DNA from 3 places in the Cellulosimicrobium sp. NPDC057127 genome. Region 1 is predicted to be linked to each of the others. Evidence: riboswitches for the same ligand, from Rfam matches in the RefSeq annotation. Region 1 holds a riboswitch; each other region holds the start of a gene.
What was found. A riboswitch is a leader RNA that binds a small molecule or an ion and turns the genes downstream of it on or off. The one in region 1 is predicted to bind S-adenosylmethionine.
Positions count from the first base shown of each region.

Region 2: another riboswitch for S-adenosylmethionine. It lies ahead of ACFTZA_RS06195 (methylenetetrahydrofolate reductase); the one in region 1 lies ahead of ACFTZA_RS00810 (aminotransferase class V-fold PLP-dependent enzyme).
Region 3: another riboswitch for S-adenosylmethionine. It lies ahead of ACFTZA_RS05395 (nucleotidyltransferase family protein); the one in region 1 lies ahead of ACFTZA_RS00810 (aminotransferase class V-fold PLP-dependent enzyme).

Region 1 is NZ_JBHUUP010000001.1:187,418-193,215, reverse strand. Features, by position in the region: gene ACFTZA_RS00820 (MaoC/PaaZ C-terminal domain-containing protein) at 1-971, shown strand, start outside; gene ACFTZA_RS00815 (CsbD family protein) at 1,071-1,244, shown strand; gene ACFTZA_RS00810 (aminotransferase class V-fold PLP-dependent enzyme) at 1,351-2,751, opposite strand; SAM riboswitch class IV at 2,786-2,901, opposite strand; SAM riboswitch class I at 3,057-3,158, shown strand; gene ACFTZA_RS00805 (rhodanese-like domain-containing protein) at 3,164-3,670, shown strand; gene ACFTZA_RS00800 (O-succinylhomoserine sulfhydrylase) at 3,667-4,935, shown strand; gene ACFTZA_RS00795 (DUF6226 family protein) at 4,996-5,694, shown strand.
Region 2 is NZ_JBHUUP010000004.1:260,616-266,413, forward strand. Features, by position in the region: gene ACFTZA_RS06190 (hypothetical protein) at 1-2,309, opposite strand, end outside; SAM riboswitch class I at 2,502-2,604, shown strand; gene ACFTZA_RS06195 (methylenetetrahydrofolate reductase) at 2,609-3,667, shown strand; gene metE (5-methyltetrahydropteroyltriglutamate--homocysteine S-methyltransferase) at 3,700-5,798, shown strand, end outside.
Region 3 is NZ_JBHUUP010000004.1:79,805-85,602, forward strand. Features, by position in the region: gene ACFTZA_RS05380 (saccharopine dehydrogenase family protein) at 1-760, shown strand, start outside; gene ACFTZA_RS05385 (alpha/beta fold hydrolase) at 762-1,628, opposite strand; gene ACFTZA_RS05390 (cobalamin-independent methionine synthase II family protein) at 1,729-2,937, opposite strand; gene ACFTZA_RS05395 (nucleotidyltransferase family protein) at 3,216-3,740, opposite strand; SAM riboswitch class IV at 3,841-3,955, opposite strand; gene ACFTZA_RS05400 (histidine phosphatase family protein) at 4,126-4,818, shown strand; gene ACFTZA_RS05405 (hypothetical protein) at 4,893-5,462, shown strand; gene ACFTZA_RS05410 (VOC family protein) at 5,476-5,798, opposite strand, start outside.

The DNA.
Region 1 (5,798 bases):
CCGCGGCCGCGCGGCTGCCCGGCGGCGGGTCGCGCGAGCTGGCGCTGCCCGAGGTGACGTACCGCGTGGCGGGTGTCGCGACCGGGGACGGCGCGGAGCCGGGCGGCCCGGGGAGCGAGGAGCATCTGGCGCGGTACGTCGCCGTCGTCGGAGAGGCGCCGGGCGACACGCTGCCCGCCGGGTACCTGCACGTGCTCGGGTTCCCGCTCGCGACGGCGGTCATGGTACGCGGCGACTTCCCCCTGCCGCTCGTCGGCATGGTGCACCTCGCGAACTCGGTGTCGCTCGTGCGCCCCGTGCGCCTGGGCGACACGCTCGAGGTGCGCGCGTGGGCGCAGGGCCTGCGCCCGCACCGGCGCGGCGCCCAGGTGGACCTCGTGACGGAGGTGTCCGTCGGACGGACCGACGACGAGCGCGCGGCCGGTTCCGGCCTGTCCGCGACGACGCTCGCGTTCCGCGGGGTGTCGACCTACCTCGCGAAGGGCGTCAGCGTGCCCGACGTGTCAGCGCCCCAGGACTCCGGGGTGACGCCTGGTGCTGACACGTTCGCCCCGCCGCTGCCGACTGCCCGCTGGACGCTCGGAGCGGGGACGGGACGGACGTACGCCGCGGTGTCGGGCGACCGGAACCTCATCCACACGTCCACCCTCGGGGCGAAGGCGTTCGGCTTCCCGCGGGCCATCGCGCACGGCATGTACACGGCCGCGCGCGCGCTCGCCGAGGCCGGGCCCGCGCGCGGCGAGACGTACGACTGGACCGTGTCCTTCGCCAAGCCCGTCCTCCTGCCGAGCACCGTCGACGTCGCGATCCGCCCGGCAGGTGCCGTGCCCGCGGGCGTGCGGGACGCCGTCGGGCAGGTAGCGGCTGCCGTGCCCGACGGCGCGGACGGCCCGGCCGAGGGCCTCGCCTACCAGGCGTGGGACCGCACCGGCCGGCTCCACCTGTCGGGGCGCATCACGCCACGTCGGTGACGTCTCCCCACGTCGGCGTGCCTCTCGAGGACGTTCCACCACGTGCGTGGAGGGAGCCACGTGCCTAGGGTCGAGACGTACCGACGAGAGGAGCACCTCATGGGTCTCGGAGACAAGATCGAGCACGGCGCCGAAGAGGCGAAGGGCAAGCTCAAGGAGGGCGCCGGCAAGGCGACGGACGACGAGCGCCTCGAGTCGGAGGGTCACGGCGACCAGGCCAAGGCCAACCTCAAGCAGGCCGGCGACGACGTCCGCGACGCCTTCAAGAAGTAGCCCACGGCACTCACGCCGCCACGACGCAGCAGAGGGCCCCGCCGTCCACGGCGGGGCCCTCGTCGTGTCCGGGCGGTCGCGCGTCGAGCCCGGGCCGCCGGTTCGGTCAGTCGGCCGGGCCGCACCCCGCGGCATCGGCGAGGAATCCTGCCGCGGCGGTCGCGAACAGTCCTTCGAGCCCCGATCCCGCGGGCACGGGACGCGGGTCGTCGACGACGGTCCAGCACCCGTCGACCACCGCGTACCGGACGGACGGCCCGTGCTCGACGTACGCGCGCACTCCCGCGACGAGGCGCGCGACCTCGGCACCGGTGGTGCCCACGCCGACGGACGCGCGGATCGCACCGGCGTCGTACCCGAGGCGGGCGAGCAGCGGGTGGGCGCAGAACCGGCCGTCGCGCACACCGATGCCGTGCTCCGCGGACAGGTAGGCCGCGACGAGGCCCGGGTCGTGACCGGTCACGGAGAACGTCACGACGCCGACGGGGTCGGCCGCGTCCGGCCACACCGTCACGACCCGCACGCCGTCGATCTCCGCGAGCCCGTCGACGAGCGCGGCGCGCAGCGCGGACTCGTGGGCGTGCAGGTCCGCGGGGTCGATCGTCGCGAGCGCGTCGCACGCGGCCGCGAGCGCCACCGCACCCACGACGTTCGGCGAGCCCGCCTCGTGCCGGGCGGGCGCCGCCTGCCACTGGGTGCCGTCGACGCGCACCTGGCGCACCGCGCCTCCGCCCGCGAGGTACGGCGTGCCGGCGTCGAGCCAGTCGCGGCGCCCGACCAGCGCACCCGCGCCGAACGGCGCGTACGTCTTGTGGCCGGAGAACGCGACGTAGTCCGCGCCGGTCCCCGCGAGGGAGAAGCCGCGGTGCGGGACGAGCTGGGCGCCGTCGAGCACGACGCGCGTGCCGGCGTCGTGCGCGATCCGCACCACCTCGGCGACGGGCAGCGCCTCGCCGGTGACGTTCGACGCCCCGGTCACGGCGAGCAGGGCGTAGTCGAGGCGGCCGAGCTCGGTGCGCAGGCCGGAGAGCGACTCGGCCACGCTCGTGCCTCCGGCGAGGACGGTCGCCCCGCCCGCGCGCTGCCAGGGCAGGAGGTTGGCGTGGTGCTCGACGTCGAGGACGAGCACACGGCCGGGAGTGCCGTCCGGGTTCTCGGGCACGCAGCCCGCGAGGAGGTTGAGCGAGTCGGTGGTGTTGCGCGTGACGACCGTGACGTCGTCGCCGCGGGCGCCGACGAACGCCCCGATCCGCGCGCGGGCCGCCTCGTACAGGGCGGTCGAGACCTGCGACAGGTAGCCGGCGCCGCGGTGCACGCTCGCGTAGAGGGGCAGCACCTCGGTGACGCGGTCGGCGACGGCGCGCAGGGCGGGCGCCGACGCGGCGACGTCGAGGTTGGCGTACGGGACGCTGCGCCCGTCGACGAGCGGGACGAGCGTGTCGCTGCCGACGACGGGCAGCAGCGCGGGCGTGTCGGTCGTACAGGTGGTGTCGGCGAGAGCGGTCACGGCACGGTCCTCCGATGTCGGGTCGGGGAGGTGCTCCCCGCGCTTGCCGCGCACCGGTCGGCGTGCGGCCTGGTCGTCACCCGGGGCACCCCGCCGCGAGAGGAGGGTTGCCGGCCAGCAAACCGGGGTTTCGCGCTGGCACTCATGACCTGCGCACCAGGATGAGCGAGGCTCGGAGACGCGTCAAGGACTGGGCAGCGTGTCTCACATCGCGAGCGGCGGGCTGTTCACCGCCCGGTGTCGACATGCGCCCACGTGTCGAGACGGCTGTCCCACCCGCTGGTCGGCGTGCCGTACGATCCGAGGAACCATCCGGAGCGGCCGAGTGACGTGGCACGTCGACGCCGCAGCAACCCCCCGTGTCGTCCAAGCACGGGCGAGGGTGCTACTGCCACGATCGATGGAGGACACCATGAGCAACCCCGCACCCCGCCGCACCTCGCTGCCCGAGGCCCGGCCCGCCGCCGGCTACGCCGGCGACATCGACCCCCAGCAGGCGTTCGACCTGCTCGCCGACGACCCGCGCGCGGTCCTCGTCGACGTCCGCACCGAGGGCGAGTGGCGCACCATCGGCGTTCCCGACGTCGCCGACCTCGGCCACGACGTCGTGTTCGACGAGTGGGTCACGCCCCTCGGGCCCAACCCGGCGTTCCTCGACCGCCTCGCCGACGCCGGCCTCACGCCGGGCGACGAGCGACCCGTCGTCTTCCTGTGCCGGTCCGGCCAGCGTTCGATCGGTGCCGCGCGCGCCGCGACCGCCGCCGGGATCGGGCCGTCGTACAACGTCGTCGAGGGCTTCGAGGGCGCGCAGGGGTTCTCCGGAGCGCGCGACGTCGAGGGCTGGAAGGTCCGCGGCCTGCCCGTCACCACGTACGACGCCGCCCAGGCCGGTACCGCGGACGGCGAGGCCGCGCGATGAGCCCGGCGGACGGCGTCGGGCACGAGGTGCCGGGCGGGGTGCCGGGCGGCTCTGGCCGCAAGCCGCTGCCCGCGACCGCGCGGCCTGCGACGCTCGCGGTGCGCGGCGGCAACGCGCGCACGGACTTCCAGGAGACGTCCGAGGCGCTGTTCCTCACCCAGGGGTACACGTACGACCGCGCCGCCGACGCCGAGGCGGCGTTCAAGGGCGAGGTCGACCGGTTCGTCTACTCGCGCTACGGCAACCCGACCGTGCACACGTTCACCGAGCGGCTGCGCCTCATCGAGGGCGCCGAGGCGTGCCACGCGACCGCGTCGGGCATGTCGGCCGTGTTCACGTCGCTCGCGGCGCTCGCGCGGTCCGGGTCGCGCATCGTCGCGGCACGTGCGCTGTTCGGGTCGAGCATCGTGATCTTCGACGAGATCTTCGCGAAGTGGGGCGTGCGGACCGACTACGTCGACGGGCACGTGCTCTCCCAGTGGGAAGAGGCGCTCGCGACGCCCGCGGACGTCGTGTTCTTCGAGACGCCGTCCAATCCCATGCAGGACATCGTCGACGTGCGGCGCGTGAGTGAGCTCGCGCACGCCGCGGGCGCCGTCGTCGTGCTCGACAACGTGTTCGCGACGCCGCTGCTGCAGAAGCCGCTCGAGCTCGGCGCGGACGTCGTCGTGTACTCGGCGACGAAGCACATCGACGGTCAGGGCCGCGTCCTGGGCGGGGCCATCCTCGGCAGCGAGGAGTACGTCGGTGGGCCCGTGCAGACCCTCATCCGCAACACCGGGCCGACGCTGTCGGCGTTCAACGCGTGGGTGCTGCTCAAGGGTCTCGAGACGATGCCCGTGCGCGTCGCCGCGCAGAACGCGAACGCGGAGCGGGTGGCGCGGGCGCTCGAGGAGCTGCCGGGGCTGGCGCGCGTGCGCTACCCGTTCCTCGACTCGCACCCGCAGACGGAGCTCGCGCGCTCGCAGCAGTCCGGCGGCGGCACCGTCGTGACGTTCGACCTCGCCGTGCCCGGAGGGACCGACCCCGAGACGGCCAAGAAGAGAGCGTTCGCGTTCCTCGACGCGCTCCAGGTCGTCGACATCTCCAACAACCTCGGCGACGCGAAGTCGCTCGTCACGCACCCCGCGACGACGACGCACCGCAAGCTCGGGCCCGAGGGCCGCGCGGCCGTCGGGATCGCGGAGACGACCGTGCGGCTGTCGGTGGGGCTCGAGGACCCGCTCGACGTGATCGAGGACGTGGAGCAGGCGCTGCACGCCTGAGCGTCGCCCGCGGGGAGAATCCTCGTGCCCGACGGCGCGCGGTCGGCCTAGCCTGACGACGTGCCCGCCTACGTCCGCCCGCCGATCCCGCGTCAGGTGTACCACGACGCCGACGGGCGGCCGTACGAGTACGGCGAGCGCTGGACGGACCTCGACGGCCCGCCCGAGGACACGTACTCGGTGAGCGCCCACCCGGAACGGTTCGCGCCGGTCGTCGACGTCGCCGACGCGCTCGTGGCGCACCTCGAGGCGACGTACGACGTCGCGGTCGCGAGCGCCGACCTGCGTGGTCTGGACGTGTCCGCGCACACCGCTGAGGAACCGGCGCACCCGCTGCTCGCGGGGATCCGGCACCTCGCCCAACCCGCCGAGCGGGTCGTGCGGCTCGTACCCGCCGCGGACGACGCGGCACCGCTGACGGTCGTCGTCACCGGACTCCCGGGAGTGCAGGTGCTCGCCGGGGCGCTGCACGAGGAGTCGTTCCCCGCGTGCGGGTGCGACGCGTGCGACGACTCCGCCGAGTCCGAGGCGGAACGGATCGAGCACCTCGTCCTCGCGGTGGCCACCGGCCGCTTCGCGGAGGGGATCCGGCGCGCGTGGGACGACCCGCGCACCGCATGGGTCCGGCATGTGACCTGGTCCGACGACGACACTCGTGCTGGCGAGGGTCGACGCAGCCGCCGCGGTCTCGCGCCCGCCCGCCGACGTCTCGCCGGGCTCCCCGACGGCCGCTGGAGCCCCTGGCCGACGCGCGCCTGACCCGATGATCGAGGAGATCACCTGTTCCCGGTCAGCTCCGGGGCTCCAGCGCGGTCGGATCGCTCCGGCGGCATGCGTCGAACTCTCGGAGCCAGTCCTCGAAG
Region 2 (5,798 bases), on a different contig from region 1:
GGGCCCGCAGCGGTGAGCTCCCAGTCGTCGGCGGGTGCGGCGTCGTCCACGACGGCCTTGTGCAGGGTGAGGGTGCCCGCCTGCCAGTGGTTCGTCACGGTGCACGTGACGTCGTCGCCCGGCTCGACGACGACCGTGGAGACCGCGGTGCCCGGGACCGTCGTCGACAGCGAGCGCACGACGCGCGCGTCGTCGCACGACCAGCGCAGCGCGGTCCAGCCGTCCGGCCCGCCCGACTCGGTGAGCACGTAGCGGCCGGGCTCGACCGCGACGTGCGACACCTCCGGGCTGCCCGTCACCCCTGCGATGGTGCGGCCTTCGCCCGTGGCGCCGAGCGTCCAGTCGGTCGGCTGCGCGTCGCCGGTGTAGCCGCGGTCGTCGAGCTCCTTGACGAGCGTGAGGTGCGGTGTCTCGGCACGGTTCGTCACGACGCACGTGACGTCGTCGCCGGGCACGAGCGTCACGGTGGACCCGTCGAGCGTCCCGCCGTCGCACGTCCACCCCTCGGAGACGTAGCCGCCGAACCCGCCCGTCTCGGCGAGGTCGTAGCTGCCCGTCGGGACGGGGACGGACGTGACGGCGTCGCTGCCGGCCGGTCCCTCGAGGACGGCGACGTCGTCCGCGGACCTCGCGCTGAGCGTCCACGCGGCCGGGTCGGGGGAGCCTCCGACCACGACCTTGCCGAGCGTGAGCGTCGCCTCGACGTAGGTGTTGGTCACCGTGCACACGACGTCCTCGTCCGGACCGACGACGACGTTCGCCCCCGCCTGGAGCAGCCCGCCGACGCACTCCCACGCGCCCTGCTCGTAGCCCGGCGGTCCTCCGGACTCGGCGAGCGCGTGCACGCCCTCGCCGACGTCGACCTGGGTCACCGCGGTGCTGCCGGACGGCCCCGAGATCGTCGCGTCGGCCCCGTCCGGTCCCGGCCCGGTCGCCGACAGCGTCCAGTCCTCCGGGGCCGCGGGCCCGCCGTCGACCTCCTTGACGAGCGTGAGCAGGGACGGCAGCGGCGTGTTGGTGATCGTGCACGTGACGTCGCCGCCCTCGGGCACGGCGACGACGTCGCCCGTCACCGTCGCGCCCGTGCACTCCCACGGACCGGCGGCGAAGCCGCTCCAGCCGTCCTCGGCGAGCGTGTAGTCACCCGCGGGGACGTACGCGTCCGTGACGGCGTCCGACCCGGACGGCCCGCTGACCGTCGTCGCCGCGCCGGTCGCGGTGAGCGTCCAGTGCTCCGGCACGGCGAACCGCTCGCCCTCGAGCAGCTTGGCGAGCGTGAGCGTCGCGCCGGTCCACGTGTTCGTCGCCGTGCACACGACGTCCTCGCCCTCGGCGACCGTGACCGCGCCTCCCGAGCCGTCGCCGGCGGCCGCCCCCGTGCACGCCCACGCGACGTCGTACCCGGGCGGGCCGTCCTCCGTCAGCGCGTACGTCCCGGTCGCGACCTCGACGGCCGTGACGTCGGCCGAGCCCGTCGTCCCGGAGAGCGTCTGCGGGCCGGCCGCGGCGAGCGTCCAGTCCCCCGGGGACGCCGGGCCCCCGACGACGTCCTTGACCAGGGTCAGCGTCGGCGCGGTCGGCGCGACCGGTCCGACGTTCGTCACCGTGCACGTCACCGAGGCCGCGAGGTCGATCGTCACGACGTCGCCGGCGAGGTCGGCGCCGTCGCACGCCCACCCGTCGCTGCGGTAGCCGTCGGGACCGCCCTCCTCGGAGAGCGTGTACTGCCCGATGCGGACCTCCTGGCGCGTCACGGCGTCGGAGCCCGAGGGACCCGCGATCGCGGAGGGCCCCTGCGCGCGCAGGGTCCAGTCCTCGGGCGACGCCGTCCCGCCCACGACGTCCTTGACGAGCGTGAGCGTCGGGAAGATCGCCTCGTTGTCGACCGTGCAGGTCAGCGTGCCGCCCGGGGGGACGACGACCTCGGGCGTCGGGTCGAGGATGTCGTCGCCCCCGCAGCTCCAGCTCTGGAACCGGTAGCCGTCGACGCCGCCGGACTCCCAGATGCGGTAAGTCCCCGCCGGCACCTCGAGGGACTGGACGCCGTTGAGCCCGTCCCCCTCGATCACCTGCCCGGTGTCGAGGTTCCGCGCGTGCATCGTCCACAGCTCGCGCCGGCCCTCGGACGAGCCGGTGTCGAGGTTCTCGATCCGCTTGAACAGCGAGAGGCGTCCCGTCTCGACCTGCGCGGCCGCGGACCTGCCGGCGGGCACGACGAGTGCGACGAGGAGCGCGACGGCGAGCAGCGCTGCTCCGAGGACGACGATCGGACGTGACGCGCGCGGGGCGCGGGACGAGCGGTTCGGCACGGGTCGGCACCTCCGTCGCAGGATCGGACCGACCGTAACCCGTGGGGGGGCAGGACGCCCGCCGACCGCGGGAGCGGGGGCAGGGCGCCCGCTCCCGCGGGAACTCGGGCCTGCCGCATCTCACCCGTCGTCACGTCGTCTCATCAGGCGGGCGCTCTCGACCGCATGGCGGATCGCCTCTACGATCGAGGGCAACCATCCAGAGCGGTCGAGAGTCCTGGCTCGACGACACCGCAGCAACCCGCCGACGGAAGCCTCCCGAGGACAAAGGTGCTAACGCCAGGGTCGATGGAGTGACTATGGTCCACGAGGCATCCTTCACGCACGGTCCCACCGTGTCGTTCGAGCTCATGCCGCCCCGGCGCCCCGACGCGGCGCCGAAGTTCTGGGAGACGGCGCGCCGGCTCGTCGCGACGCACCCCGACTTCGTGTCCGTGACCTACGGTGCCGCCGGCACCGACCGCGCGACGTCGCGCGAGGTCATCGCGCGCCTGGTCCAGGGCACGCCCGTGCTGCCGATCGCCCACCTCACGTGCGTGGGCGCGTCGCGCGAGGACGTCGAGGAGGTCATCGCCGACTTCCTCGACGCCGGCGTGCGCAGCTTCCTCGCGCTACGCGGCGACCCGCCGAAGGACCAGCCCGACTGGCGGCCCGCGCCGGACGGCGTCCGCTCGAGCATCGAGCTCGTCGCCCTGCTGCGCGAGGTCGAGGCGTCGCGCTGCGCGGCGAACCCGTCGTCGGCCCTGCGCGGCGCGGCCCGGCCGCTGACCATCGCCGTCGCGACCTTCCCCGACGGCAACCGGCCCGCCGGCACGACGCGCGCCCAGGAGGTCCGCCGCCTGTGGCAGAAGCAGCAGGCCGGCGCGAGCTTCGCGATCACCCAGCTGTTCTACGACGCGTCGTCGTACACCGACTTCGTCGCCGAGGCCCGCGCGGCCGGCGTGACGATCCCGATCCTCGCCGGGCTGCTGCCCACGACGGAGCCACGACGGCTCCGCCGCGTCGAGGAGCTCATGGGCGTCCCCGCTCCCCGGCACCTGCTGGAGGCGCTCGACGCCCTGCCCGACCCGCAGGCGCAGCACGCCTACGGGATCGCGTACTCGGTCGACCTCGCGCAGCGCGTCCTCGACGCCGGCGCCCCCGGTCTGCACGTGTACACGTTCAACAAGCACCACGCCGCACTCGACCTGCTCGAGGGTGTCCACCTCGGCGGCGGGACGCGCGGGACCGACGGTGGGAGCCCGAACAGCTCGGGCGCCGTACCGTCCCCGCTCGTCCCGGACCTGGCCAGCGGGCCGTGGGTCACCGGCACCTCCCTGCCCACGACGGGCGCCGCCACGCACGGCAGCCCCGTCTGACCGGTCCCCGGGACCAGCAAGAGGTATCGATCATGACCGTCTCCGTACCCTCCCCTACCCACTTCCCGGCCGACGGGCCCGTGCCGTTCCCCGCCGGGACCGTCCTCGGCTACCCGCGCATCGGGCGCCGCCGCGAGCTCAAGAAGGCCGTGGAGGCCTTCTGGGCCGGGCGGACGAGCGCCGACGAGCTCGAGTCCACGGCACGCGAGCTGCGCCTCGCGACCGTGCGGCGCCTCGTCGAGCTCGGGCTCGACGCCGACGACGCGTCCGTCCCCGGCTCGTTCTCCTTCTACGACCAGGTGCTCGACGTCGTCGCGACGCTCGGGGCCGTCCCGTCACGGTTCGCGTCGCTCACCGACGCGGACGGTCGTCTCGATCTGTCCGGCTACTTCACCGTGGCCCGCGGCCAGGGCGAGGACGCGCCGCTCGAGATGACCAAGTGGTTCGACACGAACTACCACTACCTCGTCCCCGAGATCGGGCCGGACACCCCGGTCCGCTTCGTCGACGACCTCGTCGTGCGCGAGTTCGTCGAGGCGAAGGAGGCGGGCGTCGTGACCCGGCCGGTCGTCGTCGGGCCCGTGACCTTCCTCGCGCTCGCCAAGGTGGACGACACCGTGGGCCCGGACTCCGGGTTCCGCCCGCTCGACCGCCTCGACGACGTCGTCGCCGCCTACGCCGACCTGCTGCGCGCGCTCGCCGCGGCCGGCGCGCCGTGGGTGCAGCTCGACGAGCCGGTGCTCGTCACCGACACGGTCGGCGTGCCGCCCGCCGACCTCGCCGCGGCGGTGGAGCGGGCGTACCGCGTGCTCGCGACCGATCTCCGCCCTGTGCCGAACCCCGGCTTGGACGGCACGCAGGCCGCCGGGAGCCACACAAGCCCGGGTTCGGCGGGCGGGGTGCGCCCGGCGATCCTCGTCGCCGCGCCGTACGGCGGGCTCCAGGGCCGGGCGTCCGACGACGCGGGGGCGGGCACGGGTGCGGCGCCGCTGGACGGGCTCGCCCTGCTTGCGCGGACCGACGTCGACGCGATCGCCGTCGACCTCGTCAAGGGCGCGGTGCCGACGGGGTCCGCCGCGGACGGCACCGTGTCCGGGCTGGCGACGAAGACGCTCGTCGCGGGCGTGGTCGACGGCCACAACGTCTGGCGCGCGGACCTGGCCGCGCGGCTCGAGGTGGTGGACGCCGTGCGCGGCCTCGGGGCCGGCGCGCTCGCCGTCGGGACCTCGACGTCGCTCCTGCACGTGCCGCACGACGTCGAGGACGAGACGTTCGCCGAGCCGGGGACGCCGGGCGCGCCGCGCACCGCGCTGGACCCGCGCCTGCGCGAGTGGCTCGCGTTCGCCGACCAGAAGGTGGGCGAGGTCGCGACGCTCGCCCGTGCGCTCACCGCGGGGCGCGACGCCGTGGCCGAGGAGCTGGCCGCGTCGAGCGCGGCCGTCGCGTCCCGCGCGACGGCGACCGGCGTCGTCGTGCCGGCCGTGCGCGAGCGGGCGGCCGCGCTGACGGACGCGGACGTCGCGCGCGAGCCGTACGCCGAGCGCGCCGCCGCCCAGGCCGGGCGCCTCGCCCTGCCGCCCCTGCCCACGACGACCATCGGCTCGTTCCCGCAGACCCCGGAGATCCGCCGCGCCCGGGCGCAGTGGACGAAGGGCGAGCTCGCCGACGCCGACTACACGGCAGCCATGCGCGAGGAGGTGGCGCGCGTCGTCGCGCTGCAGGAGGAGCTGGGCCTCGACGTGCTCGTGCACGGCGAGCCGGAGCGCAACGACATGGTCCAGTACTTCGCCGAGCACCTCGACGGGTTCGCCGTCACCGCGAACGGCTGGGTGCAGTCGTACGGGTCGCGCTGCGTGCGTCCGCCGGTCCTGTGGGGCGACGTCGTGCGCCCGGAGCCCATCACCGTCGAGTGGTCGGCGTACACGGCGTCGCTCACCGACAAGCCCGTCAAGGGCATGCTCACCGGCCCGGTGACGATCCTCGCGTGGTCGTTCGTGCGCGACGACCAGCCGCTCGGCGACACCGCGGTCCAGGTCGGGCTCGCGCTGCGCGACGAGATCGCCGACCTGGAGGCCGCGGGGATCGGGGTCGTGCAGGTCGACGAGCCGGCGCTGCGCGAGCTGCTGCCCCT
Region 3 (5,798 bases), on a different contig from region 1:
GCCGCGCGCACGCGAGAGCGACGCCGCGCTGCTCACCGCGTTCGGCTACGACTGGGTGCCCGGCAACGTCGCCGGGACGCTCGCGCTGCGCGAGGCGGGTGACGCGGCGACCCGCCTGAGCGTCGGGTACTTCGGCAGCGGCGGCGTCAGCGCGAGCGCCGGCACGCGGACGACGGCGGCCTCCGCCCTCGTGGACCCGTCGTACGCGTGGCGCGACGGCCGGCTGCGCACCGAGCGGATCGGCGCGCGGGTCGTCACGTTCGACGTCGGCCGGCGGCGCGTGCACGGCATCTCCGCCGGGGGCACCGAGCCGTTCACGCTCCCCCGCCTTGCCCCCGGCCTGCGCGACGTCGACGTCGTGATCGGCACCGCGAGCCCGGCCGCGCGCCTCGTCCCGTCGGGGACGGCGCTGCTCTCCCGGGCCCTGCGCGCACCTGCGGTCGGCGAGCGGCTGCGGCAGGTCGTGGAGTCGCGCTCCGGCGGGCCGTCCGGCGCGGGCCCGGACGCCGCCGCGCGCGCGGCGTCGCGCAGCCACGTGCTCGCCGTCGCGCGCGACGCCGCGGGCGCCGTGCTCGCGCGCGTGCGGCTGGACGGCCCCGACCCGTACGACCTCACCGCCCGGTTCCTCGCGACGGGCGCGACGTGGGCCGCCCGCGACGGCGTGCGCGGCACGGGCGCGCTCGGCCCGGTCGAGGCGTTCGGCCTCGGCGGGCTGCTCGAGCTCGTGCAGCGGGCCGGGGTCGTCGTCCACCGCGCCTGAATCAGCCGGCGAGCACCTCGCGCAGGCGCGCGGCGAAGGCCGCCGGGTCGTTGTCGGGCGCCCAGTCGTTGCGCATGAAGCCGCCGTGGTCGCCGGGGAACCTCACCGCGTCGACGCCCAGCTGCGCGGCGAGCGCCGCACCTCCGCGCCACGCGAGCGTCCCCTCGCCGCGCTCGCTGACCGCGGGCACGATGCGCACGCCCGACGACCGCAGCGCCTCGACGTCGGGGGCGTACTCGGGCTGGGCCTTGAGGTTGCCCGAGAGCAGGAGGTCGTCGCGCGACCCGTCGTCCTCGGTGGGCATGCCGAACTGCGCCGGGTCCGGCGCCGGCCGGTCGAGGTAGTCGGCCGGGAGCGGCCCGACGTGGCTCACCAGCGCGATGAACTTCGCCATCGCGGGGCCGTAGCCCTCGCGGTGGTACGTGTCGACGATGTCGAGCTCGGCGGCGTCGGCGACCTCGCGGTCCTCGAGCAGCGCCGTGACCGGCGGCTCGTGCGACACGAACGTGCCGATCGCGGCCGGGTGCTGCTCGATCCACGAGAGCCCGACGATGCCGCCGCCGCTCGACCCGAACACGTCCACGGTGCCCAGTCCGAGCGCCTGGACGATCCGGTGCAGGTCGTCCGCGTGGCCCGGCATGGTCACCTCGCCCCCGGGCGCGAGGGTGCTGCGCTCCGCGCCGCGCGGGTCGTACGTGATCACCGTGCGGTCGTCGAGCAGCGCGACGAGCTGCTCGAAGCCCGACGCCCCCATGGGCGACCCCATGACGACGAGCGGCGGCAGGTCGCTCGCCGTCGCCGGCTCGTTCACGTCGTAGGTGAGGACGGCACCCGGCACGTCCAGGGTGTAGGTCTTGCGCTCGCTCATGGTCGCCTCCGCGTCGTCGTCCCGCCCGGGTGCGGGCGGTTCCTCCACGAGGACGACGACTGCGGAGCCGACCGGGACTCATCGGTGCCGCGCGGAGCCGTCAGCTCCAGAGGCGGCGTGTGGCGATCTCGGCGCCCTGCGCGAGCGACTCGAGCTTCGCCCACGCGATCTGCGGGTGCACGCGCCCGCCGAGCCCGCAGTCGGTCGAGGCGACGACGTTCTCGCGCCCCACGCGCGTCGCGAACCGCTCGATGCGCTCGGCGACGAGCTCGGGGTGCTCGACGACTTTCGTCGCGTGCGAGACCACGCCCGGCAGCAGGAGCTTGCCCTCGGGCAGCGCGACGTCGTCCCACACCCGGTACTCGTGCTCGTGGCGCACGTTCGCGGCCTCGAACGAGTACGCCGACGCGTTGATCTCGAGCATGAGGCCGACGACGTCCTGCATCGGCAGGTCGGTCGTGTGCGGACCGTGCCACGAGCCCCAGCACAGGTGGTACCGCACGCGGTCCTCGGGGATGCCGCGCAGCGCGTGGTTGAGCGCCTCGACGTGCACCCGGGAGAAGGCGAGGTAGTCCTCGACGGTCGGCTCGGGCGTGACCTGGTCCCAGGACTCCGCGAGACCCGGGTCGTCGATCTGGACGACGAGGCCGGCGTCGACGATCGCGAGGTACTCCTCGCGCAGCACGTCCGCCCACGCGTACGCGTACTCCTCGTGGGTCGCGTAGTGCTCGTTGGCGATGCGCGTCGCCGAGCCGGGTGCGATCGCGGTGACGAACGCGTCCTGCACGCCCGCGGCGTCGGCGGCCGCGCGCAGGTTCGCGGCGTCCTGCGCGACGGCGGCCTGCCCGGTGTACGTCAGCGGGCCCGTCACCTTGGGGAAGGCCCCGGGACCCTCGCCCGCGAAGATGCCCGACGTCGGGTCCGTGTACGCCTCGCGGAACCGCGCCTGGTCACGGCGGTTGCCGAACCCGGTGAGGCGCACGTCGCCGGGCGCGGACTGCACGTCGGCCAGCACCCACGCGGCGTCCGTGTCGAGCTCCAGCCCGCCAGTGCGCTGGAACGAGTACGACCACCACGCGCCGTAGTCCATCGGCGACGACATCGACTTGCCGTACTCGCCGTCGCCCACGAGCGTGATGCCCGCGCGCCGCTGCCGCTCCACCACGTCCACGACGGCGTCGCGCAGCAGCGCGTCGAAGTCGCCGTTCCCGTCGCCTGCCTCGCGCGCCGCGTTGGCCGCGAGCAGCTCGGGCGTGCGCGGGAGCGAGCCCGCGTGGGTGGTCTGGATACGGTCCTCGTTGCGGCGCACGGCCCTGCCTCTCGTCACGTCACCGCGCCCGTCCGGGCGCGACCCCGATCGTCACACGCCGGCACGCCGTCGGGACGTTCGCGGCCACCATGCGGGAGCGCGTGCGCCTCACATGTCGACCGATCGCCACTCTCGACGGAACCTACCCGTCGGCATCACGCTCTCCGGCCGCACGGCGTCGACGACCACCTGCTGCGTCCATGATCCTTCTTCGACGTGATGCACGAGCACGGCCAGATGCTCCAGCGCCTCAAGGGCGTGGTCGCCGTCACTCCTTCTCACAGCGGGATCGCCTCGATGGTCGCGCGCACCGCATCACGCAAGGTGCGCTCCGGTACGACGTCGACCGGGCGACCCAGTATCTGCTCGAGCTCCGCCTGGAGGGCGCCAAGCCCGAAGAGCCCGACCCTGTCGTCGAGGTCGACGAGCAGATCGACGTCGGAGTCCGGCCTCTCGCCACCGGCGGCGACCGAGCCGAACACGCGCACGTGCCGGGCACCGTGGCGAGCTGCCGCCTCGACGACCTCGTCCCTCTTGACGCGCAGCACGTCGTCGAGTACCGAGCCGTGCCTGTGCTCCTGCGACGGGCGGGGGCCTTCATGCGAGAGAGCTCGGTCGAGCAGACGCTTGACCTCCGGCTGGCTGCGACCGAGTGCCACCGCGGTTCGGCGCTGGCTCCAGCCGAGGTCGTGCGCCTGGCGGACGGCGCGCTCCAGCGTCGCACCGGCCTCTGCGCGCATCGTGTCCGCACGGGCACCCGCACCCTCCAGATACCGGGCGAATGCGTCCTCGACAGCGCTCATCAAGCCACCTCCGATAGCAGATGCTATCACTTCGGGTCGTCGGGGGCAGCGGACGTGGTGAGACCGCCAGGCCCTGCTCGCGCGACGCCGGCAGACGTCGACCTCGCGCATCCCGCGGCCGTGGCCGGGGCCGGTCTTCCCCCTGGGGCACCGTGCGCGAGGGGCGCGGTTGCCGGACCGGCACGCGGAGGGCGTCTCGCCGGCCACTCGTGACCTGCCCCGATGTCTACACGACCGCGCGGACGCACGGCAAGCGCGCACCTGCGCGACCCCACCGGACGCCCGCCGGACGTCTGCCGGACTCCTGCCCGACGCCGTCCGGTCACCTGCCGGGCCTAGCGTCGAGCGCGGACACAGCCGGGACCACCGGAAGGGCACAGCGACGATGACCCTCACGATCACGCTCGTCCGCCACGGGCAGACCGTCCTCAACGCGCGCCGGCACCTGCAGGGCGCGTGCGACTCCCCGCTCACGCGCACGGGACGCGCCGGCGTCCGCGTCACGGCGCAGCACCTCGCGCTCCACGACTTCGACGCCGTCTACTGCTCCCCGCAGGGCCGGGCGGTCCTCACGGCGATGGAGATCCTGCGCCATCACCCCGACCTGCCGATGACGGTCGACCACGACCTGCGCGAGCTGTCGTTCGGCAGCTACGAGCGACGCCCGGAGCACGAGCTCGACGCCGTCGAGTCCTGGACGGACCTCGTCCCCGCCGTGCTGGCCGGCACCCACCCGGGAGTGGGCGGCGGCGAGCCCGGCGCCGACTTCATGGCCCGCGTGCGTGGCGTCTTCGCGCGCATCGTGGCCGCGCACGACGACGCGGCCGGCCCGGGTGCGGCGGAGGACCGGCAGGTGCTCGTCGTCGGGCACGGACTGACGCTCGGCGCCTACCTCGCGACGATCGACCCGTCACGCCTCGTCGCGCTGCCGAACGCGTCGGTGTCGACGGTCGAGGTCACCGACGGGCGCGCCACCGTCGTGGCCGCGGGGATCGACGTCGCCGGGCACGGCTCGGTCGCGGCACGCCCGGCCCCCGTCCCGCACGACGTCGCGCCGGTCGCGGTCGCGCAGGGCTGACCTCGGCCCTGCCGTCCGGGCGCCCGCGCCGCTACCCTCGGGGGCGCAGCACAGCCCGAGCCGGGAGGACGACGATGACCACGGCGACGCCACGCACGACGGTCCTGGACCGCCTCGACGCCGCGCTGACCGCACCGGACGCGACGCGCACCGAGCGCGCGCTCGGGTACGGCACCGCGCTCGTGGGCGGCGTCCTCGCCCTCGTGCTGGCGCTCCGCGCCGACCTCGACGTCTGGCAGGTCGCGCTGCTCACGCTCGTGGGCTTCGACCTCTTCGGCGGGGTCGTGGTCAACGCGACCGCGTCCGGCTCGCGCCGCTTCCACGCACCGGGCACTCCGCGCCACCGCGTCGTCGTCTTCACGGCGGTCCACGTGCACCCGCTCGTCGTCGCCGCGCTCGTGCCCGACCTGCCGTGGCCGACGGCGGTCGTCACCTACGCCGGCGTCCTCGCCGCGGTGGTCCTGACGGTCCTGGTGCCCGACGCCGTCCGCGCGCCCGTCGCGTTCGCCGCCGCCGCGGTGCTCGTCGCCCTCCTCACGACGGCGCTCGCTCCCGAGCCGTGGGTCGCCTGGGTCGGGCCGCTGCTGGTGCTCAAGCTGCTGCTCTCGCACGCGCTCCCCCACCCCGCCGCCGCCCGGGCGTGACGCGACCCGACGGCTACGGCTGGCCCTGCGGCGCGAACTCGGACAGGACGAGCTCCGCGCCCTGCGGGTCGCGGACGACCGCCTCGCGCGTCCACGGCGACTCGGACGTCGCCTCGACGGTGCCGCCGGCGCGCTCCGCCCGCTCGGCCGCCGCGTCCCGCTCCGCTACGGCGAAGACGACGGAGAACCGGGCGGGACCCCGGTCGCGCTCGACGCCCGCGACGACGTCCGCGAAGCCGGGCGGGACGAACGCCTGCCGCTCGTGGATCTGCGGGTCGACCGTGCGCGCGAGGTGGTCGCCGTACCCGGCCACGCGCGCCATCCCGGCGCCGAGGT